Pelodictyon luteolum DSM 273: one gene and its partner. The protein of the gene in region 1 interacts with the protein of each later gene in a pairwise test. Links are inferred from orthologs where the notes say so. Each region holds a gene or a part of one and is shown on either strand. Other genes may lie near its edges.

Region 1 (10,388 bases):
GTTGGAATTTGTTTCGTGCCCGAGTGGTGGAATTGGTAGACACACTATCTTGAGGGGGTAGCGCCGCAAGGTGTAGGAGTTCGAATCTCCTCTCGGGCACACAGCCCAGAAAAAGCCGCTTTCGAGCGGCTTTTCTGGTTGATATGCTTTTCTGAACCGATAGAGTGTGGTGCACTATGGAAATTGCCGTCTGCGTCTGCCTCGTTCCCGACACTGCTTCCGTCATAGGTTTTCAGGACGGCCGGCTCGACATGACGAGGGTAAGCGAGGTCATGAACCCGTATGACGAATATGCCCTCGAGGAGGCGCTCAGGATGCGTGAGGGTCCGGGTGGCGGAGTGGTGCGGGTGTTCAGTGTTGCTTCCCCCGAGAAAAAGGAGCTGCTCCGGAAATCTCTTGCCATGGGTGCTGACCGGCTGGTGATTGTTGAGGGTCCCGCAACTCCCGATCCCTGGCAGACGGCCTCTGCGCTCAGGGATGCGTTCGCTGAAGTGTACGGGGACAGTATGCCGGATATGGTTTTCTGCGGTCGTCGGTCGACCGATTTCGGGAGCGGTGAGGTGCCGGGCATGCTTGCCGCGCTTCTCGGTATGCCGTCGGTCTCCGCAGTTGTGTCGCTTGATGTCGCCCCGGACGGGTCGTTTCTTCTGGTGCGCGAGATCGAAGGCGGAGCGGAGCACATGAGTGTCGGGATGCCGGTTCTGTTCAGCACTGAGAAGGGGTTGAATATCCCGCGTAAAACCAGCATGAAAGGGGTCATGGAAGCCCGCAAGAAACCGGTGGATATCCTGCCGCAAACAGAGACGCACGCTCCGAGGGCTGCTCTTTCTGCAATCCGGCCTGCTGTGAAGAGAAAGCCCTGCCATATGCTTGACGGGGTGGATGAACTTGTCCGGCGGCTCAACACTCATGAGGGCCTCTTCTGATGGGAAAGGTGCTTGTATTTCTTGAACAGCGCGAGGGGCAGCTGAAAAAGGCATCCCTCGACCTTCTGCTCCTTGCTGCCGAGCGGGCCCGCGCTTCGGGTTCCGGCCCTGTAGCAGCAGTGCTTCCGGGACCGGTCGAGACCGCCGGCCTTCCGCCTGTGGAGGGGACGCTGTACCACGCATCCGACCCCTCCCTTGCGCTCTATAATCAGTACAGCTACGCTGCCCTCATACAGGAGGTTCTCGCTCTGGAGGGTGCCGTTGAGCTTTTGTTCGCCGACACCGCACTTGCGCACGACCTTGCCCCGCTGCTATCCGTTCGCCTCCATGCTTCACTGCTCCAGGGATGCTCCGGGCTCCCTGCTCCGGGCGGGCCCTCCATGCGACCACTTTATTCGGGTGCGGCGATAGGGGAGTTCACATCCTCCGCTCCGCTCCGCATCCTCACCCTCAGCCCCCCGCCGGAACGCCCGACACCGGCTGGAGGAGGCTCGCTCCGGGTGATTCCCCTCCCGGTCACAAAGTCCACGGGGCTCTCAGCACTGGTCCGCGAGGTGGTGCTCCAGAGCGGCATGCCGGACGTCTCGGAAGCTGGAATCATTGTTGCCGGCGGCAGGGGAGTGGGAGGCGCGGAAGGGTTCCGGATGCTTGAAGGGCTTGCTCTCCTGCTCGGTGGCGCGGTCGGGGCCAGCCGTTCGGCGGTCGACGAAGGGTGGCGGCCCCATTCTGAGCAGATCGGCCAGACCGGCAAGTCCGTCGCCCCTGCCCTCTACATCGCCTGCGGAATTTCCGGGGCGGTCCAGCACCTTGCCGGCATAGGGCGTGCCGGAACGATCGTCGCCATAAACAGCGACCCCCATGCGCCGATTTTCGGTGCAGCCGATTACGGCCTCATCGCCGATCTTCACACAGCCCTTCCCGCCTTCACTCTTGCAGTGAGGGAGTTGCAGGAATTGAAATGATTAGCAGTACATTGTTGTTGATATTCGGAAAGTAAATTCCCCCAGAGACCGATACCATGGAGAAAGTACAGGTAGACATACTGGGGCTGTCGACCAGCCCCCATACGAACGGAGCTTATGCCCTCATTCTATATGAACTTGAAGGGAACCGTCGCCTTCCGATCATCATCGGGGGGTTCGAAGCTCAGGCCATTGCCTTGAAGCTTGAGAACATCAAGCCCCCCCGTCCATTCACCCACGACCTCTTCAAGAACATCGCAGACGCTTTCAATCTCCATGTGAACGAAATCTTCATCGACGAGCTGCACAACGAGACCTTTTATGCGAAGGTGGTGTGTGAGGTGAACGGCGAGATACAGGAAATCGATGCCCGGCCGAGCGATGCCATCGCCATTGCGGTGCGCTTCGGCGCACCTGTGTATGTAAGCGAGGAAATCATGGCTGAAGCAGGCATCAGGGAGGAACAGAAAGATGAGGACGAGTTGTCGGAAATCGCGGCTGAAGAAGCCATCGAGCCGGAGCAGGCGGAATTCCTCACCCCCGGTCCCGGTGCCCGCCTTGATGAGCTGCAGGCTGCGCTCGGGGAGGCCGTGAAGAGCGAGAACTACGAAGAGGCCGCCCGGTTGCGCGATGAGATCTCACGGCTGAAGAGCAGCTCTTGAGATCGCTTCGGTCTTAAGAAATGAAAAGAGGGGGTGTCGCGGCAAAGCCGCGACACCCCCTCCGTCGTTTACACCCCTACAGCGTTTGTCCGCTGAGGTTCAACCCTTCAGAATCCGACCCTGAATCCCAATAGCGCGCTGTGGCTTCCCGCCTGCGTATTGTCCAGGAATTCCAGAGTGGAGAAGTAGCGGTAGCGTGCGTCGAGCATGACACCATCAGCAACCGGTATGGCCAGACCTGCACCAATCTGGTAGGCAAGTGTGGTTTCATTGGGGTCGGTGGCGGCTACATTGTTGAAGTTGACATTGGCAACGCCGACGCCTGCCGTCAGATAGGGCTCGAAGCCGCCGGCATCGATGTCATAGTAGCCGTTGGCCAGAAGCGAAAAGATCTTCACGTCGCCGCTTGAAGCAACGGCGTTGTAGCCGTCTACCTCGCTCTCCTGATAGCCGGCTTCAGCCTCAACACGGTAGTTGCCGTAATCGCAGCCGATGGCTCCGAGTACCATGTAGGCGCCATTCATTTCAATATCGTCTCCCAGATTGGGCGCATTGTCCATGTCATCCATCCATGAGATGCCTCCGTGTAGGCTGCCATACATGTCAGCAGCGACAGCTGGTTGGGCTGTAAATCCAGCCAGAGCCAATCCTGTGAAGAGAAGTGCAAGTTGCTTTTTCATGGCAGTAATCATTTAGTGGTTGTCATTTTGATCGTTCTTCTGATATACATCTTACTGCTTTGGGGGTACCTTCATATATATAATGTATATGTTTTCGTAGAGTTCGGCAACAGAATAGACAATAAAAAAACCGGCCTGTTGAGGCCGGCTTTTTTATTGCCGCTGATTTGTCAGCAGTTATTCCATGCCGGTGCCGAAACTGAAGAGGAAGTTCCACCCCTGTTTATCCTCGCCCGGGCGGGGTGCGTCGAACCCGTAGCCGTAGTCAAGTCCGACCTGGCCGATGATGGGCAGGTAGAGCCGCATGCCGATGCCTGCGGACTTTTTCAGTTTGGACAGATCCACGTCCGAAGCGCTCATCCAGAGGTTGCCGGCCTCGGCAAAGACCAGAGCATAGACGCTGGCCGAAGAGGAGAGGGTCAGCGGATAGCGGATTTCGGAGGTGAACTTCGAATAGATTTTTCCTCCGTACAGATCGGAGGTTGTGTCTGTTCCGAACTGCGTGCCGATGCTGCGGTCGTCATAGCCGCGCAGGGCCACGGTCGGGAGTGATGACATGCCGCTGCCGCCCATATAGAAGTACTCGGTATAGGGGATGTAGTCCTTGTCGTCGAAAGTCGAGAGGTAGCCATGCTGGGTCGAGAGGTTCAGGACGAACTTCCTGTCGAGCGGTACGTACCAGCTGGTGCTGCCGGTGAACTTGTAGAAGTCGACGGTGCCGGGCAGGACTCCGCCGGCCAGCTGGGCCGATATCGAGCTTTTGCTGCCGTGTCTTGGGTAGATCGGGTTGTCGATGCTGTTGCGCGTGATGGTCTGCGTGATGGAGAACTCGTCGGCCTGTTCAGGGGCAGTGTCATCAATGAAGGAGAGGAAGCTTCCTTCACTGTGGAGGTACTTGAGCCGCCAGTTGATGGAGAAGTAGTCGTCGGGCCATGTCAGGCGCTTACCGATCGACAAGGTTGTGCCGTACTGGTCAATGGGTTGCGGATCATATACGTCGTTGGTCGTGTAGTCGTAGGAGCGGTGGCTGGTGAAGGCCGAAAAGCCGACGGAGGTCGGGGTGTCGAATGCCCATGGCTCGGTGAAGTTCAGCGAGATGGTCCGGTATTCGTCGCTTCCGAACTGCCACTGGAAGCCGAGTTTCTGTCCGTCGCCGTGCGGGATGGGCTTGTAAGCCTCGGCATTGAAGATGTCTTCAAGTGAGAAGTTGTTGAAGGTCACGCCGAGTGCTCCGGTGAATCCGGCATCGCTGTAACCGACCGAGGCGTTGAACGTGTCGGTCTGCTTCTCCTCGACATTGTAGGTAAGGTCCACGGTGTTGTTTTCCGGATTCGGGTCGATGTCCGGGGTCAGGGTTTCCGGATTGAAGTAGTTGAGCATATTGAGCTCACGGATGCTGCGCACAACATTTTTGCGGCTGAACATGTCGCCGGGTACCGTGTGGAGCTCACGGCGGATGACATGGTCCTTGGTTTTCGTGTTGCCCTTTATGTTGATGCTGCTCAGCTGGAACTGGCCGCCTTCTTCAATGTTGATGAGGATGTCGATGGAGTCGGGACGAACCACCTGCTCCTGGAGTTTGGCACGGAAGGAAAGATAGCCGCGGTCAAGGTAGAGTGAGCTGACGTCGGTATTGTCCTCAGAGTAGTTGAGCCGCTCCTGTATCCGCTTTGCGTTGTATACGTCACCTTTCTTGATGGCGAAGGTGGTGTTGAGGATTTGAGTGGTTGCGAAATCCTTCGAGTTGCCGGTCCAGGTGATGTTGCGGATGACGTACTTTGGCCCTTCAAGGATGTAGATGTCAAGCAGCAGCCCCTTGTTGTTTTTCGTGTAGGCCACATCGTGGCGCAGGACGCGTGCATCGCGGTAGCCGTTGTTGCGGTAGAACTCCACGAGGAGGTCCTGGTCCTCCTGCAGCTTGTCGCGGTCGAGTTTCGGGCTGCCGAATAACTTCCGCCACCAGGAGTTCTGGTGGGTCTCTTTGAAGACACTGCGGAGTTTGCCCTGGTCGAAGGCCTTGTTGCCGTGGAATGTGATTTTCTCGATCGACACCTTCCGCCCTTCGGTGATGGTGAAGAGGGCGTTGACATGGTTCTTCTTTTCTGAGCGCTGCAGCTTGAACTCGGCGCCGGCCGCCAGGTACCCCTTGCCGGCGTAGATTTTCTCGATTTTGTTTGCTGCGGTGACCAGTTCCTGCTCGGTTACGGTTTTACCTACCGGGAGGGCTGCGGTTTTTTCAAGCTCTTCAGTCTTGATCTTCTTGTTTCCCCTGAACGCAACTCCCTCCAGCACCGGAAGCTCTCCGACAACGAACTTCAGGGCGATCCTCCGGCCTCCGAGGTCGTTCTGCTCGATTCTGATGTCGCTGAAGTAGCCGAGGTTCCAGAGATACTGCATCGCAGTGGAGATCTCGGGGCCGGGGATGGCGATCCGCTGGCCTTCCTTCAATGGCATGCTTCCCTTTATGTCTTCCTCCTTGATCGACTGGAGGCCGCTGAATGAGATGGTGCCGAGGGTGTAGAGCTCATGCTGTGGTGCGGCTGCCGTTTTCTGGACAGTCGCGGCCCCTATGTTCCCCGAAGGGGAAAGAAGGAGTGCGGCAAGGAGGAGGATAAATGCGGGTTTCTGTGGAATGTTCATCGAGCGTTTTCTTTCAGACGGGTTAATGCTTCTGTATGATGTGCACCGGTGTTCTGGACCTGGTCGCTGGTCTGGCCGAAACGGCGTTCCCTGCCCTGATAGTCCCGGATGGCCTCGTAGAGTTGGGCCCGGCGGAAATCGGGCCAGTAGGTGTTGGTGAAATAGATTTCCGAATACGCGCTCTGCCAGATCATGAAGTTGCTGATGCGGAACTCCCCGCTGGTGCGGATGATGAGCTCCGGGTCCGGCATGGATGCTGTGGAAAGTCGTGATTCGATCAGCTGTTCGGTGACGGCAGGAGGATCGAGCAGCCCGGCCTTCACATCGCGGGCGATGGAGGCGCAGGCCTGGGTGACATCCCATTTGCCGCTGTAGCTGAGTGCGATGTTGAGGACGAGGCGGCTGTTGTTTTTGGTGATCTCTATGGTGTTTTCCAGCACCGTGCGGACTTTATCCGGCAGGAGGGCCGTGTTGCCGATGACGTTCAGCCGAACGTTGTTGTCGTGCAGCGCGCGGGTTTCACGGGCGAGGATGCGCACGATCAGCTGCATCAGGGCGGAAACCTCTTTTTCGGGGCGTTTCCAGTTTTCGGTGGAAAAGGTGAAGAGGGTGAGGTAGGGAACGCCGAGCTGGATAGATGCCTCCACCACATCACGGACCGAGCTGACTCCGGCGGCATGCCCCTCGATGCGTGTTTTGCCCTTCAGACGTGCCCAGCGGCCGTTACCGTCCATGATGATGGCGATGTGGGATGGGAGCTCACACGTTGCCTTAAGCTCCGCCTGTGCCCTGTCGTCTGCGGTTGCAATCTCCCCGGAAAACCAGTGGGCCTTTTTCGTGGCCGACGGGTCCAGTTTTTTTATCAGGGCCATGTTCTTTCTCTGCTCGGTGTCTATGGTTCCGGTGCGTATTCTCTGGCGTAATGCAGCGGGATCACGAATAGCTCTTCAAAACGGTTCAAATTGAATAATATGGATCTATTTGTTATTATACAAACCTTACAGTCAATCGGGCCCCCTGCAATTTCAAAGGGTTTTCGGGGCCGGATGTCAAGGCTCCGCTGTCCCGGGCCGTCCATTATAACCATTCATTAGAACCGTGCAATTCAGTAGTTACGAAGATCTGCGCTCCAGACTGCTGTCGCATGCGGTGACGTGTGAAGCGGTGGCCCGCCACTACCTCGACCGCATACGAAGCCACGAGGGCGACAACATATACATAACGGTGTTCGAGAATGAGGCTCTGCAGCGGGCCCGTTCACTCGACTTGAAGCTCGCTGGAGGCGGGACTCCCGGCCGGCTGTTCGGCATGCCGATGGCCATCAAGGACAACATCTCGATGAAGGGGGCCCCGCTTACCTGCGCTTCGAAAATGCTTGAGGGATACACGAGCGTCTATGACGCCACAGCCGTGCTCCGCCTTGAAGCCGAGGATGCCATCTTTCTCGGCAAGACCAATATGGACGAGTTCGCCATGGGCAGCTCGAACGAAAACTCGGCGTTCGGTCCTGTGCCGAACCCGTTCGATAACCAACGGGTGCCGGGTGGCAGTTCCGGCGGATCGGCAGCTGCCGTGGCAGCAGGCCTCGCCATGGTGGCCCTTGGATCCGACACGGGTGGTTCAGTCCGCCAGCCGGCAGGGTTCTGCGATATCGTAGGACTGAAGCCTACCTACGGAAGGATCTCCCGCTACGGTCTCGTGGCATTCGCTTCCTCGTTCGACCAGATCGGCGTGCTTGCCCTGAACTGCGATGATGCCGCGCTCGTGCTTGAGGTGATGGCAGGAGTCGATGGCAAGGATGCGACATCCTCCGCGCATCCGGTTCCAGCATACGCAGCCGAAATGACGGACGTCAGTCTCAAAGGGCTCCGGATCGGCGTTCCCGAAGAGTTTTTCAACGAGAGCCTGAACCCCGATGTTGCCAGTGTCGTACGAGCCAAGCTTGAGGAGCTGCGTCTGCAGGGTGCCGAGCTTGTCAACCTCACCCTTCCGCAGAGCGATTATGCAATCGCGGCCTACTACATCCTCGTCACGGCTGAGGCATCATCCAACCTTGCCCGCTTCGACGGTGCCCGGTACGGGTACCGTTCGGAAGCGGCCGATGACCTCTCCTCGATGTACGTGAAGTCGAGGACCGAAGGGTTCGGGGCTGAAGTGAAGCGTCGCATCATGCTCGGTACCTACGTGCTCTCTGCAGGCTACTACGATACCTACTACAAGAAGGCCCAGCAGGTCCGCCGTCTCTTCCAGGACCGCTACCGCGAGGCGCTCAAGGGGGTTGACGTCATCGCCGGCCCCACTTCACCCTTTCCTCCGTTCGGCATCGGCGACAAGACGGCAGACCCTCTTGAAATGTACCTGGCCGATGTGTTCACGGTGCCTGCCAGCATCGTCGGCATGCCGGCCCTCAGTGTTCCCGTGGGCTATGACAGCCTCGGCCTTCCGGTGGGCATCCACCTTATCTGCAATTTCTTCGAGGAGGGGAAAATGCTCGGCATCGCCCGCCACATGCAGCGGCCGGACTCCTCACGCATACCAGCTCCCAGCAACCATTAAATCATCGATATTATGAGTGTATTGGTCAACAAGGATACCCGCCTGGTCGTCCAGGGCATCACCGGCGGCGAGGGGACCTTCCATACTTCCCAGATTCTTGAGTACGGCACCAACGTTGTTGCTGGCGTGACGCCCGGCAAGGGCGGGGTGCTGTACCACGGCAACGACCGCGACAAGTTCTGCCGCCCCGTTCCGGTATTCAACACCGTGAAGGACGCTGTTGAGAAAGCCGAGGCGAATGCCACGGTGATTTTCGTGCCGGCCGCTTTTGCCGCCGACGCCATCATGGAGGCCGCCGATGCGGGGCTGAAGGTCATCATCTGCATCACCGAGGGCATTCCGGTGAACGACATGATGAAGGCATATGCATTTGTCCAGGAGAAGGGCGCGGTGCTTGTCGGGCCGAACTGCCCTGGCGTCATCACCCCCGGTGAAGCGAAAATCGGCATCATGCCGGGCTTCATCCACAAGAAGGGCACCATCGGCGTGGTTTCGCGCAGCGGCACCCTGACCTATGAGGCCGTCCACCAGCTGACGAGCGTCGGGCTCGGCCAGTCGACCTGCATCGGCATCGGCGGCGACCCTATCATCGGCACCCGCTTCATCGATGCCGTAAAGCTTTTTGCCAAGGACGATGAAACCGAAGGACTCATCATGATCGGCGAAATCGGCGGCAGCGCCGAGGAAGAAGCTGCCGAGTACATCAGGAAATATTTCAAGAAACCGGTTGTCGGCTTCATCGCAGGCCGCACCGCGCCTCCGGGCCGCAGGATGGGCCATGCCGGCGCCATCGTTTCGGGCGGCAAAGGTACTGCAGAGGAGAAGATCAAGGCGATGGAGGCCGCAGGCATCCACGTCGTCGACAGCCCTGCCGATATCGGCGAAGCAATGCTGAAAGCGCTCGGCCGCTAAGCGTTGCTCTTTTCCCGCTCATGCCGGGTACTATAACACTGAACCCCTGCCTTTGGCGGGGGTTCAGTGCTTTATGGGTGTTGCTTTATCGGGTGCTGCTTGCCGGGGTACTGCTTCCCGGGTGGCGGCTCAGAGACCGAGTGTCAACAGGTCATGCAGGTGGATGAGGCCTATAGGGCGGTTCAGGGCGTCGCAGACCATGAGCTGCGTTATGCGCCAGGTTTCGAGGATGTCGAGGCACTCTTTTGCGAGCATGTCAGGCCCGGCGGTTTTCGGGCCGGCCGTCATGACATCGCCTGCAGTCCGTGAGAGGAACTCTTCGCCTTTCTGGACAAGGCGGCGGAGGTCACCGTCGGTGAAGATCCCTTTCAGGCGCCCATCGCTATCGACAACGGCACTGACCCCGTAGCGCTTTGAAGTCATTTCAAGGATCAGGTCCGAAAGGGACGAGCTTTCGTGAACCACCGGAACCGCATCTCCCTTTGCCATGATGTCGCCGACACGGACGGTCAGGCGCCGACCGAGTGCGCCTTTGGGGTGGCTGAGGGCGAAGTCACGTTGTGTGAACTGTTTCTCCTCCATGAGCGCAATGGCCAGAGCGTCTCCCATGGCGAGCATGGCGGTTGTGGAAGTTGTCGGAGCAAGGTCGTAGGGACAGGCTTCGGTGCCGATGCCGGTATCGAGCGTGATGTCGGCGTTCTCACCGAGAAAAGAACGGCGGCTTCCGGTCATGGCGATGATTTTCACTCCGATCTGGCGGAGCGGTGGAATGATGAAGTTGAGCTCCTCGGTGGTACCGCTTTTGGAGAGGCCGATGACAACATCGTGTTTCTGGACGATGCCAAGGTCGCCGTGGGCGGCTTCGGCCGGGTGGAGGAAGACTGCAGTCGAGCCGGTCGAGGACATGGTGGCCGCCATTTTCTGGCCGATGATGCCCGATTTGCCCATACCGGATATGATGATCTTGCCCTTGCAGCCTGCAAGAAGGCTCACTGCACTTGAAAAACTGCCGTCGAGGCGTTCGGCCATACGGAGGATGGCCTCGGCTTC
Region 2 (16,110 bases), 1.4 Mb from region 1 along the record:
CAAGAGGGGTATACGAACTCCTGCCTCTTTCCGACTTCCAGAAAGAGGAGATTCCAGCTCACATCAAGCCGATCATCCAGTCGTCATTCAGCAATACGCTCTCTTCGCTCCTGCCGGCAGGCAACCTCCTGACACCCTTCTTCCTGAACCTGTTTCTTGCAGGATCAACGAACGCATACCTGACATGCCTTGCCGGCATGATCACGACACGGCGATGCCAGATGACGACGGAGGAGGACCGGCGGGAAATCGTTCAGCAGAGCATGTTCGAAGCCGCCTTCATGCTGAAGGAGATCGTCAGGGAGTGCAACCCGGTGCTGTCGGTGACGATCAGCACCGCGGTGAAAAAGGCGGGCATCGAAAGCCTCGATACCGTCACTCCGCCAACGGCGGGCAGCGGCATCGCCCAGGACCTTTTCTCCCATCTGGCCAACTCGGTGAAGCACATCATCCGCGAGAACATCTCCGTCGAAAAAGGCGGAGAGTAGCCCTCACGCCGCCAGTTACCGCACCTTTCTTCGAAGCTCCGCGAAAAAGTCCTGCAGGAGACCTTGAGCGCGGGCCTCCATGATACCGCCGAACACCTCCGGCTGGTGGTTGAGGGCGCGGCATCCGGTGACATTCAGGACCGATCCGGCAGCCCCCATCTTCGGGTCGTAGGCACCAAACACCACCCGGCCGACTTTCGCATTGACGATTGCCCCGGCGCACATCGGACAGGGCTCCAGTGTCACGACAAGCGTACAGTCGTTGAGGTATTTGTTGCCGAGAGTCGCCATGGCGGCAGTGAGGGCGATGATCTCGGCATGGGCCGTGGCGTCTGAAAGGGTTTCGACCTGATTATAGCCCCGCCCGACGACGTGGCTCGATGCGTCGAGCACCACCGCACCGACCGGCACCTCCCCGGCTTCAAATGCTTTCCGGGCCTCACGAAAGGCCAGCTCCATGAAATAGGTGAAATCCATATTGATCCCTTTGCGTGTCAATGTCCGGTATTGATGCCCGGTATTAATGTGCGGTATTAGTTTTCCCGTCCGCGTAAATTTTACTATAATAAAGTTTATGCGCAATTCTCGCCTTATCCCGTCAGGGATGCGTACGAAAAACCGTCAGTAACAAAAGACCTCAAGCAATATGAACATTCATGAATATCAGGGCAAGGATATCCTGAGGAAATTCGGGGTGGCCGTGCCGAAAGGAATCGTCGCCTATTCGGCTGAGGAGGCCAAGCAGGCAGCTGAGCAGCTGTTCGCCGAGCAGGACAGCCCTGTGGTGGTCATCAAGGCCCAGATCCATGCGGGCGGCCGCGGCAAGGCCGGCGGGGTGAAGCTCGCCAAGTCTCCCGAAGAGGCGCATGAGATCGCATCGCAGATGCTCGGCACCACCCTCGTCACGCACCAGACCGGCCCCGAGGGCAAAGAGGTACGCAGGCTTCTTGTCGAAGAGGGCATGAACATCGACCGCGAGTTCTACGTCGGCATCACCCTCGACCGCGCAACTTCGAACAACGTCCTCATGATCTCCACTGAGGGCGGAATGGAAATCGAGAAGGTTGCCGAAGAGACCCCGGAGCTGCTTCTGAAGATCCAGGTTGACGCACGTTTCGGCCTCCAGGGCTTCCAGGCCCGCGAGGCGGCATTCTTCCTCGGCCTCGAGGGCGAACAGTTCCGCAACGCAGTCAGCTTCATCACCGCGCTCTACAACGCATACACTTCGATTGATGCGGCGCTAGCCGAAATCAACCCGCTTGTCGTCACCAAAGAGGGACGCGTGCTCGCCCTCGACGCCAAGATCAACTTCGACTCAAACGCCCTGTACCGCCACAAGGACTTCATCGAGCTCCGCGACATCTCCGAAGAGGACCCCTTCGAAGTCGAGGCCTCGAAATCGAACCTCAACTATGTCCGCCTCGACGGCAACGTCGGCTGCATGGTCAACGGCGCAGGCCTTGCCATGGCGACAATGGACATGATCCAGCTTGCCGGTGGACGCCCCGCCAACTTTCTGGACGTCGGCGGTGGAGCGAGCCCCCAGACGGTCGAGGAAGGCTTCAAGATCATCCTCAGCGACAAGAACGTCAAGGCGATCCTCGTCAACATCTTTGGCGGCATTGTCCGCTGCGACCGTGTTGCCGGCGGCATCATCGAGGCTGCCAGGAAAATCGGACTGAATCTGCCGGTCATCGTGCGCCTTGAGGGTACGAACGCCGACATTGCGCAGAAGATGCTCGATGAATCAGGCCTGAACCTCATCGCAGCCGACGGCCTGAAGGACGCCGCCCAGAAAGTGAACCAGGCGCTCTCGGCCTGAGCAGCGTAGTATGGCGGTTCCTGAACAGGACCCGTCAGCAGACAAATACAGCAGAAACCCCGGCCCAGGTCGGGGTTTCTGCGTTTAGGGGCATTGCGCTCGGGCATAAAAAAAGACAGGGAAGGAGCACAACCCCCCTTCCCTGTCTACTTCAACAACAACCCATCCCAGCCTCTGCATCAATCAACCATCCATTCACAAGTCATTCACATCACAACGGCATACGGTTCATCTGGAAAGAACTGCTGTTGAAAATCCAACCACACACATCACACAACACACATAACGCAAACACACATTCACTACTCTGTAGAGAGCACGGTGCAACCATTTCACCGGCTTTCATAGAGTATGACGAGCTCCACCAGGAAACCTTGCACAAAAAAAAACTTTTTTTCCTCACTCGTAGCGCAGCGCCTCCACCGGTCTGAGTTCGGCTGCTTTCCGTGCAGGCCATAGACCGAAGAATATGCCGGTGATCGCCGAAAAGAACGTGGCGAGCACGATGGAAACGATGGAGGTTTTGACGGCCCAGCCGGCAAAAACGGCCAGCAGCGCTGAAATCCCGATGCCGGCAATGATGCCGATGATGCCGCCGCTGAGGGTCAGGCCCACCGACTCCACCAGAAACTGCAGCATGATGTCCTCCCGGCGCGCACCGATGGCCTTGCGGAGCCCGATTTCACGGGTGCGCTCAGTCACCGACACCAGCATGATGTTCATGATGCCGATGCCGCCGACAAGGAGCGAAATGGCCGCAATGGCACCGAGCAGCATGCTCATGGTCCGTGTGGTACTTGAAAGCATCTCCTGGATCTCGGTCATGTCGCGGATGTTGAACGAGTCGTCACCTTCCCTGAGGCGGTGATTCTTCACGATAAGGTCGGAGACAGCCTCCTTGGCACCATCGATTCCCTCAGCGCTCCGGACCTCGACGTAGATACTGTTGAGATAGTCCCGGCCAAGAACACGGTACATGGCTGTAGTCACCGGAACAAGGACCACATCGTCCTGGTCACGGTGTGTGGAAAAACCCTTCGCCGGCGCAATACCGATGACCTTGAAGTTGATACGGTTGATTTTTACGGTATGGCCGATGGGGTTGTTATTGCCGAACAGCTCCCGTGCAACGGTTACGCCGATGACAGCGACTTTTTCGCGTTTCCGGATCTCATCCCGGGTGAACCATCGCCCGATGGAGGGGACGAAGGCGCGCATGGATCCATACTCGTAGCCGACTCCGTCGAGGGTGGTGCTCCAATTGCGGTTACCGAAGACAATCTGTCCTGAGCCGTTGACGGTTCCGGCCGCACCTTTCACAAGAGAGTGCATCCTCGAGATATCCTTCACATCCTTGAAGGTGAAGCGGGCGACCGCCCCGTCTCCTTGTGCAGCCCCGCGCACCCTGGCCGAGCCGCCCCGGACCGAGATGAGGTTGGAGCCCATGGATTTCAGCTCCTCCTCTATGGATACCTTAGCGCCTTCTCCGAGCGCCATCATGGCGATGACGGAAGCCACGCCGACAAGGATGCCGAGCACGGAAAGAAGGGAGCGCACCTTGTTGGCGAATATGGACTGGAACGCCTGCTGGACAAAGCCGATGAATCGGCCGTCCTGCCATACGGACAGATTGCGCGATGCATCCATCATGGCGTGCGGGTCCAGAGTAAGCGGAACGGACGGTCCTGCCGGCAGGCATACCCTGTCGCGACGCTGGTCGCTGACCACCAGACCATCGCGCATGGTGATCACCCGGTCGGCATAGGCTGCTATCTCGTCCTCATGGGTCACCATCACGATGGTGCGGCCCTCACGGTGAAGTTCCTCGAGGATCTTCATGATCTCCAGGGAGTTCCTGGAATCAAGGTTGCCGGTCGGTTCGTCGGCAAAGAGGATCATGGGGTTGCCGATGAGAGCCCTGGCAATGGCCACCCGCTGCTGCTCGCCGCCGGAAAGCTGGCCGGGGGTATGGTCGAGCCGGTGCATGAGACCAACCTTTTTAAGGCTTTCGAGCGCCTCATGGCGGAAATCGCCCTTCAGGCCGCTGTAGATATGGGGAAGTCGCACATTGTCGACGATCGACATGCGCTTGAGGAGATGAAACTGCTGGAACACGAACCCTGCAACATGGTTGCGGAGCCCGGCCTGCCCGTCTTCGGGAAGCGCGTTGACATTCCGGCCTAGGATGCGGTACTCTCCCCGGTCTGGATTGTCGAGCAGGCCGAGGATATGGAGCAGCGAGGACTTACCGGACCCCGATGAGCCCATGATAGCCACGAACTCTCCCTCCCGGATCTCAAGGGAAACCCCCCGCAGGGCATTGACCGTGCTCTCCCCTACCGGATAGGTACGGTGTACATCGACCAGTTCCAGAAGCGGGGTCGTGGGAGCCATGGGGAGCATGGAGGTCATGGCTTTTTATCTTTTTTCTTCCGCTTCGGCATGAACGGATTGGAACCGCCGTTGTTTTCCGGAAGGACGAAGGTGGTATCGGGAAGCAGGACCCGTGAACTGTCGGTGAGCCCTTCGAGGATCTCAGCCCGCCCATCGTCCGTGAGGCCGACCCTCACCTCCTGCGGCCGCCCCTCCCCTCCTCGTTCTCCCTCAAGCAGCACCGTTGTTCTGCCATTACGGGTTGAGAACGTTGCTACAGGAACCAGAAGGGCGTCCGTCTTTTCACGGACGATGATGTCGATGTTGGCGCTCATGCCGGAACGGAAGACATCGGGAACGGTTTCGGGGATCACGTCCACATAATAGATGTTGACGTTGTTCTGCAGATGCGACTCGTAATAGATGTGGCTGACCCTCCCATTGAGACGGATTTCGGGGTAGGCATCAAGCCCGATGAGCGCTTTCTGGCCCACCTTAACCCGTCCGATGTCAGTTTCATCGACGTAAGCCTTCACGATCAGCCGGTCGGAAAGCACGAACAGCGAATCGGAGGACGTCACGGTCTGGCCGGGCTCGATGCTGCGCACGATGACCTGCCCGTCGATCGGTGCGAGCACGGCTGTCGGACGGTAGACCGACTGCCAGTAGGACTGCTCGCTGCTGCCCTGAAGACGCGCGGCATCGAGCAGGGCTGCCCGCTCGCTGGAACTGAGCAGCGCGAGCACCTGTCCCTTACGCACCATCGCCCCTTCCTCCGCACGGACCTCCTCCACCCGTCCCGCAACGGAAGGAAGGATCTTCAGCCGGTTGCGGGGCTCGACCTCTCCGGTGGTCGACACCTTCAAAACGATCCGCCCCCGCTCCGGCATCACCACCGAATACCTTGTAGCGCTCTCCTTTCGGCCACCTGCGGTGAAGAACAACACCGACCCCGAGACCAGCCCGAGCAGGGCGACAGCCGAGAGTACCTTAATCCACAACTTCATCAAGTCCTCCTCCTTTAGCCTGTATCCATTGAGCCTCTGCAATCCAGAGATTGCCGCCGGCATTGAGAAATTCCTTTTTCGCACTGACAAGATTGTCTTCGATGATCACCCAGTCATCAAACGAGATGAGCCCGTTCGAATACTGTGCATCAGCAATCGAGGAGCGCTCGACGGCCGCATCGAGATATTTTTTCTGCACCGTGAGGCGCTCCCGGGCATCGACGAACTGCTTCCAGCTGGCCTCAAGCAGGTCCAGAACCTGAAGCATGCCGCTCTCCACGGCGGCATCCTTGCCGCTGAGTGCGGCCCGGGCCCCGGCAACCCTCGCCCGTCCGGCTCCGCCCTCGTAGATCGGCACAACGAGCTCCACGCCCGCATGCAATGAAACGTTTTCCGGAGGCCAGTCACTGGTCTCGCTCCTGCCGGCCGATGAACGCAGGTACAGCTCGGGCGCAAAAGCGCTTTCGGCAGCGGCAAGGCTGTAACCTGCAGCATTCCGGACTGCCTCAAGCTCAACGACAAGGGGGTTCCTCCGGGCAATCGCCTGAAAATCGGGTGCCAGCCTAGTTTCCGGCACAGGGGCAGTGAACGACCCCGCAACCCTGAGGGGGCTGCGCTCCCGGCGTCCGAGCGCGGAGGAAAGCACGCAGCGGGCAAGGACAAGTCCGCGTGAGGCCTGCGCGACCTCGAACTCAGCTGCGGCAAGATCTGCCTCAGCCCGCCGGAGCGAACCGATATGCTCGCGGCCCGCACGGTAGCGAAGCGCGATGAGACGGGCGTTGTTTTTGCGGCGAAGAGCGATGTCGGATGACAGTTCCACCATTTCCTGCGCCTTCAACAGCTCGGTGAAAGCACTGCGGAGCACAAAGCGGACGTCTGCAGAAACGCCAGCCATGGAGCTCTCGCGTGCTTTCACCGACTCGGCCGAAGCGTCACGGAGTTTGGAATTCTTCCGGCCATCATAAAGCAGCTGGCGGGCGGTCACGGAATAGGAAAAGAGGGATGATGCCCCTGAGGCCCCGCTGCCGACCGTGCCGCCTGTGGTGACGGAGCCTGTCACGCCAAGGCTGGGAAGGAGTGTCGAGCCGGCAAGCAAGCGTTCCGCCTCGGCCTGCCGGAGAAGGGCCCTCGAAGAGGCGAGATCAGGATGGCGGGCCCGCGCCTCCATCACACACCCTCGCCAGCTCACCGCCTCTTCGGCATGGAGCACAGCGGGAGCAAGGCCGAGAAAGAGCAGAACGGGAAAAACGATGGAGCGCTTCATGGCAGGGAGAACAGAGCGTTGAAATACAGGTACATGATGGTTGGACGAGAGATACGCAAAAAACCTTGCACGTTCCACAATAGCCGGAACGATTCAAATAAACAACAATCCCTCGTCCTCCATTGCAATAATTGCGTTAAATCATTACATCCAAAGCCGCTGAAGGCAGCGCGCCGGTATCCCTCGGGCAGCAGGGGGAGAATTGAGTTTTCAGGCGGGGGGGACGGGGGGTTTCATTGAAAAAATCAGTACCTTCAGTGCCAAGACACAACCATTGACTATGACCAAAGGGCACATCGACCATGTTTGAAGCGCGCAACCTCTCCCTCAGCGTCGGCACCAAGGAGCTTCTTTCCGACACATCGTTCCGGGTCGGCGACAAAGACCGCGTGGGCCTCGTCGGGCTGAACGGGACCGGCAAGTCCACCCTGCTGAAGCTCATCAGCGGCACCACCGCCGCGGACTCCGGGCTCATCAGCAACGGGCAGTTCATCAAGTCTGCCGAAACAACCATCGGCTACCTGCCGCAGGAGATCTCGTTTGCCGACGACCTGGAGAAAACGGCCCTGCAGTATGCGCTGCAGGCAAACGCCCGCCTCTACGAACTCTCCGGGAAGATCACCACTATGGAGCATGAGCTCGCACTGCCGGAACAGGACTATGAAAGTGCCGGCTACCACGACCTGATCGAGCGCTACTCCGACGCCACGCATGAGTTCGAGCACCTCGGAGGCTATACGATGCAGTCGGATGCCGAAAAGGTGCTGGCGGGTCTCGGATTCAGTGAAATCGACTTCCACAAGAAGGTGAAGTCGTTCTCAGGCGGATGGCAGATGCGCCTGCACATCGCCAAGCTGCTCCTGCAGAACCCCACCCTGCTCCTGCTCGACGAGCCGACCAACCACCTCGACATCGATTCGCTCCGCTGGCTGGAGAACTACCTTCTGAACTACGAGCACAGCTACATGATCGTCTCGCACGATCGCTTTTTCCTCGACAAGCTGACCACCAAGACGCTGGAAATAGCCTTTCAGCGCATCGACGAATACAAGGGCAACTACTCGCGCTACGAAATCGAAAAAGCGGAGCGCTTTGAGCTCCTCATGGGCAAGTACGAAAACGACAAGAAAAAGATTGCCGAACTGCAGTCGTTCGTAAACCGGTTCCGCGCCAAGGCGACCAAGGCACGGCAGGCACAGAGCCGGCTGCGCCAGATGGAAAAGCTCGAAAAAGAGATCGAGTGCCCGGAAGAAGACCTGTCGCGGATCTCGTTCCGCTTCCCCAAGGCACAGCCATCAGGTCGCAAGGTGATGCGCCTTGACGGGGTCGGAAAAAGCTACCCCCTGCCGGACGGCACAACAAAGGAGGTGCTGCGGGGAATCGATTTGGAGATCATGCGAGGAGACCGCATCGCCATCGTCGGCTCGAATGGCGCAGGAAAAACGACCTTCTGCCGGATCCTGGCCCAGGAGATTGATTTCGAAGGCAAACTCTCGGTCGGCCATAACGTGTCGATGAACTATTTCGCCCAGCACCAGACCGAAACCCTCGCCCCGGAAAAAAGCATCTATACCGAGATGCTTGATGCCGCGCCGACAGCCGAAGCGCAGAAAAAGGTGCGCGACATCCTCGGCTGCTTTCTTTTCAGCGGTGATGCGATCGAAAAAAAGATCAAGGTGCTCTCCGGTGGTGAAAAGTCCAGGGTGGCACTTGCAAGGATCCTTCTGCAGGCCTCAAACCTCCTCGTGATGGATGAACCGACCAACCACCTCGACATGCGTTCAAAAGAGATGCTGATCGACTCGCTGGAAAACTATGACGGGACCCTTCTCCTCGTCAGCCACGACCGCTACTTCCTCGACAGCCTCGTCAACAAGGTCGTAGAGCTCAAGAACGGCTCCATCCAGCTCTACCTCGGCACCTATGCGGAGTACCTTGAAAAGGCTGAAAAGAACCTGGAAGAGGAAAAGGCCCGGGAGGCTGCGGCAATGAAGGCAAAAGCAGCGGCTGAAAAACCTGCGAAAACCGGAACCCAAGCCCCTGCAGCAAAACCCGCGGCAAAAAAAGACAGGAAAAAGATCGAAGCCATCGAAAAGGAGATCAACCGCCTTGAGCAGGAAAAGGAGCGGATGGAGACCCTCATGGCAAACGAGGATTTCTACATGAAAAGCCAGGCTGAAACCGCAGCGACCCTTGAAGGCTACCACGCACTTTCGGCCGAGCTCGAGCAGATGTTCTCCGACTGGGAGAAAGCCGGCGGATAAGAGCTTCCGACACTGGCGTCGACGCAGGCGAAACGCCCACAGTATTACACTTGCTGCAGTAGTTTCGGAACAACAAAAATTTCATACATTTAACAGAACTTTCGCATTTACAACAAGAACTCTCCCATGGCAGCACTGCAGCACCTTACGGGACTATGCGGCATGTCCGCCGGCACCCTCAGCGGACTGCTCGACAAAACTGAAGGCTTCAAGAAAGAGCTCACCGCACCCGCCCCGTCTTTCAGCCCCTCTCTTCAGGGCAGACGGATCGCGCTGGTGTTTTTTGAAAACTCCACCAGAACCCGCTTCTCGTTCGAACTTGCGGCAAGGAACCTCGGAGCCTCCACGCTCGGCTTCAGCGCCTCAACGAGCAGCGTCACCAAGGGTGAGACACTCAGCGATACCATCAAGAACCTGGAAGCCATGCAGGTCGATGCCTTCGTCCTGCGCCACCCATCCTCAGGGAGTGCGGAGTTCATCAGCGGCATCACAAAAAAACCTGTCGTAAACGCCGGTGACGGCGCAAACGAACACCCGACCCAGGCCCTGCTCGACATGTTCACCCTGCGTGAACACTTCGGAACGCTCAAGGCCATAAAGGTGGCCATCATCGGCGACGTGCTCCACAGCCGGGTGGCCCGTTCAAACATTCACGGACTGCTCACGATGGGTGCCGAAGTCGGCCTCTGCAGCCCGGTGACCCTTCTTCCGCCAGACTCGGAAAAACTCGGCGTCAGCCTTTTCACCGACCTTGACCAGGCCCTTGGCTGGGCCGATGCCGCCCTGGTGCTCCGGCTGCAGCTTGAACGCGCGACCGGCGGCTACCTCCCCTCTCTGCAGGAGTACTCCGTCCATTACGGGCTTACCGATGAACGGCTTGAGCGGACTGCCCGGCACCTGCTGGTGCTGCATCCAGGACCGATAAACCGTGAAATCGAAATCTCTAACCGCGTGGCAGACCGCATCCAGCCACCCGGATACTCGAAAAGCATGTTGCTCGAACAGGTCACCAACGGCGTTGCCGTCCGTATGGCGGTGCTCCAGACCCTGCTTGCCGATACACCTTAGCAGTACCCACACACACACTAACATTCAACCCTCAACGCCATGAAAACGACACACACACCCTTCAAGGCCGGAATCCTCGCACTCATCACAGCACTATGCATGCTCCCCCTGCAGGCAGAGGCAGCAACCAGCGACTGGCTGCATGAAGCACGGGTGGGCATCCTCGCCCACGACACCGACATCAACCTCTGGGGCGCTGTTCCCTCCGAACAGGGCGTGGATTTCAACGCAGAGCTCATTTTCACACCCGAGTGGGAGTTCTGGGGCGGTTCGGCACGCCCGAACGTAGGACTTTCCCTGAACAGCTCCGGTGACACCAGCCACATCTACGGCGGCGGCCTCTGGGAGTACCAGTGGAAGAACGGCGTCTTTTTTGATGCGGGAGTCGGACTCTCGGCAAACAACGAATCCGGCAAGGATCTCGGAAGCGCCGTTCTCCTCCGGCTCGCACTCGAGGTAGGATACAACCTCAGCGAGTGCAACAGGATGTCGCTCATGATGGACCATATTTCCAACGCCAACACTGCCGATCCCAATCCGGGCATCGACAACATCGGCATCCGCTTCGGCCATCTGTTCTGAACCGGAAACACGGACCAACATACCCGATAACGCAAAAGCCCCTGAACTGCAGGGGCTTTTGTATTGTAAATGCGGACAAGGTGGAAGACTCAGAGCAGTGAATCGAAAAACTCGGGCACGGCACCAGAAAACCCTTCCTGAGCACCTTTGCGTAAATAGTCAGGAAGGAACGGCGGATAGAGGTCGTAGCGATGAAGGTCCGCAACCGCCAGCCAGTCGACCCGCATGATCATCTGCTGGTCATCGGGGTATTCGGGGTCCCGGCCGGTAATGGTTTCACCCCCTGTCACCTCACAGTGGAAGCCGAGAGAGACCGAGTGATGGCGCTCCCCCTGGCCCGCAACACCGGGGTAGGGATAGAGCAGCTCCTTCACGAAAATCAGCCCGCCAACATTGCAGCTGAGCCCGGTCTCCTCCATCATCTCACGCCGTACCGCATCTTCCAGCGTCTCGCCGCGCTCAACCCCACCGCCTGGCAGAATCCAGTAACTCTCCGGCAGAAGAGAGTCCCCGCTGGCAAAACTCTTATGCTCCACAAGCAGGACATGCCCGTCCCTGATGCAGAGGGCGCTGACGCGCAATGTCACATCTCCCATATTCATATCCCCGTCAATAGTTGGTGCAGCCGACGCGGCGCAAACCTTTATATAATAGTCATATACTCTAAATGCAATACAGTGGAAAAAGAAGACAAAAAATAAATTTGCTCCTTTCCTGTTGAAATACTTACATTTAGGGTTAAGTACAAGCACACACGTTCTTTTCTGTATCCGGTTCCGCCGACTTTCAGGGTAACGGGACCATTTTTCTCTGCAACGCACACACACAACCTAACGGAGAACAACACATGAAAAAAATGCTATCGCTTGCTGCAATGCTTGCAGTACTGTCATACGCATCACCTGCTTCAGCTGAGCTGAAATTCGGTGGAGACGCCAGCGTCAGGGAACGCGCTGAATTCAAGTCATTCCAGAACGATGACGTCAAGTCGCAGTACAGGATCCGCCTGAAGGCAGCTGCCGATCTCGGTAGCGGGTACTTCTTCAAGACCATGCTCATGAACGAGGAAAACCTTGCCGGCGGCTGGCAGACCGTTGGATATGGTAACAGTGAAAAAATCACCGTCGACGTGTCCAACTTCTACTTCGGCCGCATGATGGCAGACAGCCACTACATGATGGGCCGTATTCCGCTCAACAGCTTCAACAACCCGGTGCTCGACCTCTCGCTCTACCCGATGCAGGCTCTCGACACCCCGGTCTTCAACATCAACTACGACCGTGCTTACGGCTTCAACTACGGCACCAAGCTCGGCAACGGGGACCTCTCCGCCACCATCCTTGTGCTCGACAATATTGCCCCCACATCAAGAGAAGGTCTTTTGAATGACGGCTACGGCGTCCACCTCTCCTACAAGACAACCGTAGGTGATGTCACCCTTGAGCCTCAGTTCCTGACCGTGCTGGGCAGCACCGACATATGGAGCCAGACAAAGGTATACACCGCTGCCGCGACAGCGGCGGCCACAGGATATGCAGACCCAACAGCAGATCTCACCTTTGCCAAGAGGGTAACTCCCTGGACCTTCGGTGCAACGGCATCGGTTCCTGCCGGTGAAGCAAAACTCTCCGGTGCAGCATTCTACAACTTCGCCAATGACGGCGCCGTGGACTACCACAGCACCCTCGTCCGCGTGAAGGGCGAGTACGGACCGGTCATGGCATGGGTTGATTACAATGCCGCCAGAGACAATGCACTGGGCCATGACTATTCGAACACCTTCGTGTGGGCACAGTACAAGTACAGCGTCTACGAGTCAGCAGCTGGGACATTCAGCCTCCAGCCGACCGTCCGCTGGCTGACAACCTCCGACGAAACAGCCACGAGCAATACCGACAACAGCACCCTCCGTGCCGAGCTGTGGGCAACAGTAACCTTCTAAGCGTACTCGCTACGCCAGAAGCTGGAAAGGGCCGCCTCCTTGGGCGGCCCTTTCTATTTACTGCCCGGTTATGGGCATTTGCCTGAAAAGCGATTTCACCGTACATTGAAATGTATGTACTGTGCAACACGGCACTTCGGCCGGCATCCTCTTCGAACAATCAAAAACGAAAAAAACATGAACAAAGCCGTCACCTTCTTTGCGGGACTCATCGCAGGCATCATCCTCACCGGGCTTCTTGCCATGCGCATGATGCCGGGCTTGATGCTCACCACCCATGAGAGCCGCTACGCGACCGTGGAAGAAACCTGCGCTGCGCTGACATCCTCAATCGAAGCCAACAACTGGCAGTCGCCCGCAACACGCGACATGACAGCCTCCATCGCAAAGCAGGGCATCACGCTAGACAAGCAGGTCAGCATTGTCGAGCTCTGCAATGCGAAGTATGCCCAGGAAGTCCTCGCCACCAACCCTGAAGTCTCCACCCTCATGCCCTGCGCCTGGGGTGTTTATGAAGGAGAGGGCGGCAAGATCTATGTTACCGGCATGAACATGGGCCTCATGGCCAAGATCTTCGGAGGCAATATCGCCAAGGTCATGGGTGGCAGCGTTGCCGATGACGAAGCAAAAATGCTTGCCCCGGTCATTGCCGAGTAATCCCTTACTGCAGCACTGAAGTACCATACTCCCGAAAGAGCCTGGAAATACGCGGCACTTTCGGGAGCACTGTTTTCAGCCGTATCAACAATCGTTTAAAGGCTTCTGTCCTAATAATCTTTTTCCGTACCTTACGGGTATGTATGTAGTATAGCACGCATCATCACAACCATTAACTCACAACATCCATGGAAAAAGGCAAACTCCAGGAGTACTGGAAAATCAACCTCGGCTACCTCATCGGGTTGCTGGTGGTATGGTTTGTCGTCTCATACGGGTTCGGGATTCTCTTTGTAAACCAGCTCAACGCCATCCAGATCGGCGGCTTCAAGCTCGGATTCTGGTTTGCGCAGCAGGGCTCGATCTATGTCTTCGTCATCCTGATCTTCGTCTATGTCGCACTGATGAACAAGCTCGACAAGAAATTCGACGTCCGCGAGGACTGAGGGCTTACCTAAAAAAACCAGCACACACAACAAAACCTTAACTGTTTACCGCTATGGATGTACAAATGTGGACATACACCATCGTGGGAATCACCTTCCTGATCTACATCGCAATCGCGGTGTGGGCAAAGGCCGGTTCCACGAAAGAATTCTATGTTGCCGGAGGCGGCGTTCCGCCGGTCCTCAACGGCATGGCGACAGCGGCCGACTGGATGTCGGCGGCTTCGTTCATCTCAATGGCCGGTCTTATCTCATTCATGGGATATGACGGCTCCGTCTACCTGATGGGCTGGACCGGCGGCTACGTGCTCCTTGCACTGCTGCTTGCCCCGTACCTCCGCAAGTTCGGCAAGTTCACGGTTCCCGATTTCGTCGGAGACCGTTACTACTCGAATGCAGCACGCACCGTGGCCATCATCTGCGCCATCTTCGTCTCCTTCACCTATGTGGCAGGCCAGATGCGCGGCGTCGGCGTGGTGTTCTCGCGGTTCCTTGAAGTCGACATCACCACCGGCATCATCATCGGCATGTGCATCGTGTTCTTCTACGCCGTTCTCGGCGGCATGAAGGGCATCACCTACACCCAGGTGGCCCAGTTCTGCGTGCTGATCTTCGCGTACCTCGTGCCCGCAATATTCCTTTCCATCCAGATAGCCAACAACCCGATCCCGCAGATCGGATTCGGCGGCGCAGGCGCTGACGGCATTCCCCTTCTTGAGAAGCTCGACATGCTGCACAAGGATCTCGGGTTCGCAGCCTACACCAGCGGCTCGAAGCCGATGATCGACGTCTTCGCCATCACCTTTGCGCTTATGGTCGGTACTGCCGGCCTGCCGCATGTGATCGTCCGCTTCTTCACCGTACCGAAAGTCCGCGATGCACGCATCTCGGCAGGCTGGGCGCTTATCTTCATCGCGCTGCTCTACACCACGGCTCCGGCGATTGCGACCTTCGCCCGTTTGAACCTCATTGATACCGTCAGCAACAAGAGCTACGAGGGACTTCCCAACTGGTTCAAGAAATGGGAGAACACCGGCCTGCTCGCATGGATGGACAAGAACGGCGACGGCATAATCCAGTACACCGGCAAGAACATCGGCGGCGGTGATGCGTTCGAAGGCTCGAAGCCCGCATTCACCAAAGAAACCGGCGCACACGGAGAACCGCTGCTCAGCAACAAACCCAACGACAACAGCAACGAGCTGTACATCGACAAGGACATCATGGTGCTGGCCAACCCGGAAATCGGCGGACTGCCGGACTGGGTGATCGCCCTTGTGGCGGCCGGCGGCCTTGCTGCAGCGCTTTCGACTGCAGCAGGCCTGCTTCTGGTCATTTCGACCTCTATCGCGCATGACCTTGTCAAAAAACAGCTGAACCCCGGCATCAGCGAGAAATCCGAACTGCTGTTCGCCCGCGTTGCCGTTGCCGTCGCAATCGTGATTGCAGGCTACTTCGGCATCAACCCTCCGGGCTTCGTCGCCGAAGTGGTTGCGTTCGCCTTCGGCCTTGCCGCTGCATCGTTCTTCCCGGTCATCATCCTCGGTATTTTCTCGAAGAGGATGAACAAGGAGGGCGCCATTGCAGGCATGCTCGTAGGCCTCATCTTCACGGCGGCCTACATCGTCAACTTCAAGTTCCTGAACCCCGGCATGAACAAGCCTGAGTTCTGGTTCATGGGCGTTTCACCCGAAGGCATCGGAACCGTCGGCATGCTCATCAACTTTGCCGTCAGCTACGTGGTCTCCAGATTCACCCCTGCTCCTCCGCAGGAGATCCAGGATCTGGTCGACAGCCTCCGCTACCCGAAAGGCGCAGGAGAGGCCGTGGAACACTGAGGTTCCTGAACGGTAACCATTCACTAAAAAAAGGCGCGGAACCAACCGCGCCTTTTTTTGTTTACTTTCATGGGTACCGCTTCACACCCCAACTTCACCTTGAACGCCCTGCATGGCTGCCGAAACTGACACAACGCTCCCCGAGCTCCGCGAAACAGTCGCATCACTGCCTACAGGCCCCGGCATCTACCAGTTCAAAAACAGTGCAGGGAAGGTTATATACGTCGGAAAAGCCAAGAACATCCGCTCAAGAGTACGTTCCTACTTTCGCGATCCCCGCCAGCTGACGGGCAAAACGCAGGTGCTGGTCGGCCATATCACCGATCTGGAGATCATCATCACCTCGTCTGAGGTCGAGG

The links.
Region 2: the proteins of sucD (region 1) and sucC interact in binary tests that used the Escherichia coli proteins (3 or more experiments, as listed by UniProt). The link is inferred for Pelodictyon luteolum DSM 273 from one-to-one orthologs.

What each region holds. Positions count from the first base shown.
Region 1 is NC_007512.1:1,954,837-1,965,224, reverse strand. The notes cover bases 7,400-10,388. They hold sucD (succinate--CoA ligase subunit alpha), read left to right. Parts: upstream 7,400-8,438; coding sequence 8,439-9,338; downstream 9,339-10,388. Other genes in these bases: PLUT_RS09020 (KpsF/GutQ family sugar-phosphate isomerase), read right to left, coding at 9,468-10,388; gatA (Asp-tRNA(Asn)/Glu-tRNA(Gln) amidotransferase subunit GatA), read left to right, coding at 7,400-8,426. Also shown: PLUT_RS09060 (electron transfer flavoprotein subunit beta/FixA family protein), read left to right, coding at 177-926; PLUT_RS09055 (electron transfer flavoprotein subunit alpha/FixB family protein), read left to right, coding at 926-1,888; PLUT_RS09050 (bifunctional nuclease family protein), read left to right, coding at 1,945-2,550; PLUT_RS09045 (outer membrane protein), read right to left, coding at 2,658-3,230; outer membrane protein assembly factor BamA, read right to left, coding at 3,408-5,870; PLUT_RS09035 (isoprenyl transferase), read right to left, coding at 5,867-6,742; more of gatA, read left to right, coding at 6,969-7,399. UniProt on the Escherichia coli protein: Succinyl-CoA synthetase functions in the citric acid cycle (TCA), coupling the hydrolysis of succinyl-CoA to the synthesis of either ATP or GTP and thus represents the only step of substrate-level phosphorylation in the TCA.
Region 2 is NC_007512.1:568,086-584,195, reverse strand. The notes cover bases 333-3,222. They hold sucC (ADP-forming succinate--CoA ligase subunit beta), read left to right. Parts: upstream 333-1,134; coding sequence 1,135-2,310; downstream 2,311-3,222. Other genes in these bases: PLUT_RS02565 (ABC transporter permease), read right to left, coding at 2,710-3,222; PLUT_RS02575 (nucleoside deaminase), read right to left, coding at 504-965; PLUT_RS02580 (hypothetical protein), read left to right, coding at 333-488. In the rest of the region: more of PLUT_RS02580, read left to right, coding at 1-332; more of PLUT_RS02565, read right to left, coding at 3,223-4,722; PLUT_RS02560 (efflux RND transporter periplasmic adaptor subunit), read right to left, coding at 4,719-5,690; PLUT_RS02555 (TolC family protein), read right to left, coding at 5,674-6,954; ribosomal protection-like ABC-F family protein, read left to right, coding at 7,257-9,218; PLUT_RS02545 (aspartate carbamoyltransferase catalytic subunit), read left to right, coding at 9,354-10,286; PLUT_RS02540 (acyloxyacyl hydrolase), read left to right, coding at 10,326-10,868; PLUT_RS02535 (NUDIX domain-containing protein), read right to left, coding at 10,958-11,464; PLUT_RS02530 (hypothetical protein), read left to right, coding at 11,716-12,810; PLUT_RS02525 (DUF302 domain-containing protein), read left to right, coding at 12,988-13,467; PLUT_RS02520 (DUF4212 domain-containing protein), read left to right, coding at 13,656-13,913; PLUT_RS02515 (sodium:solute symporter family protein), read left to right, coding at 13,967-15,751; excinuclease ABC subunit UvrC, read left to right, coding at 15,864-16,110. UniProt on the Escherichia coli protein: Succinyl-CoA synthetase functions in the citric acid cycle (TCA), coupling the hydrolysis of succinyl-CoA to the synthesis of either ATP or GTP and thus represents the only step of substrate-level phosphorylation in the TCA.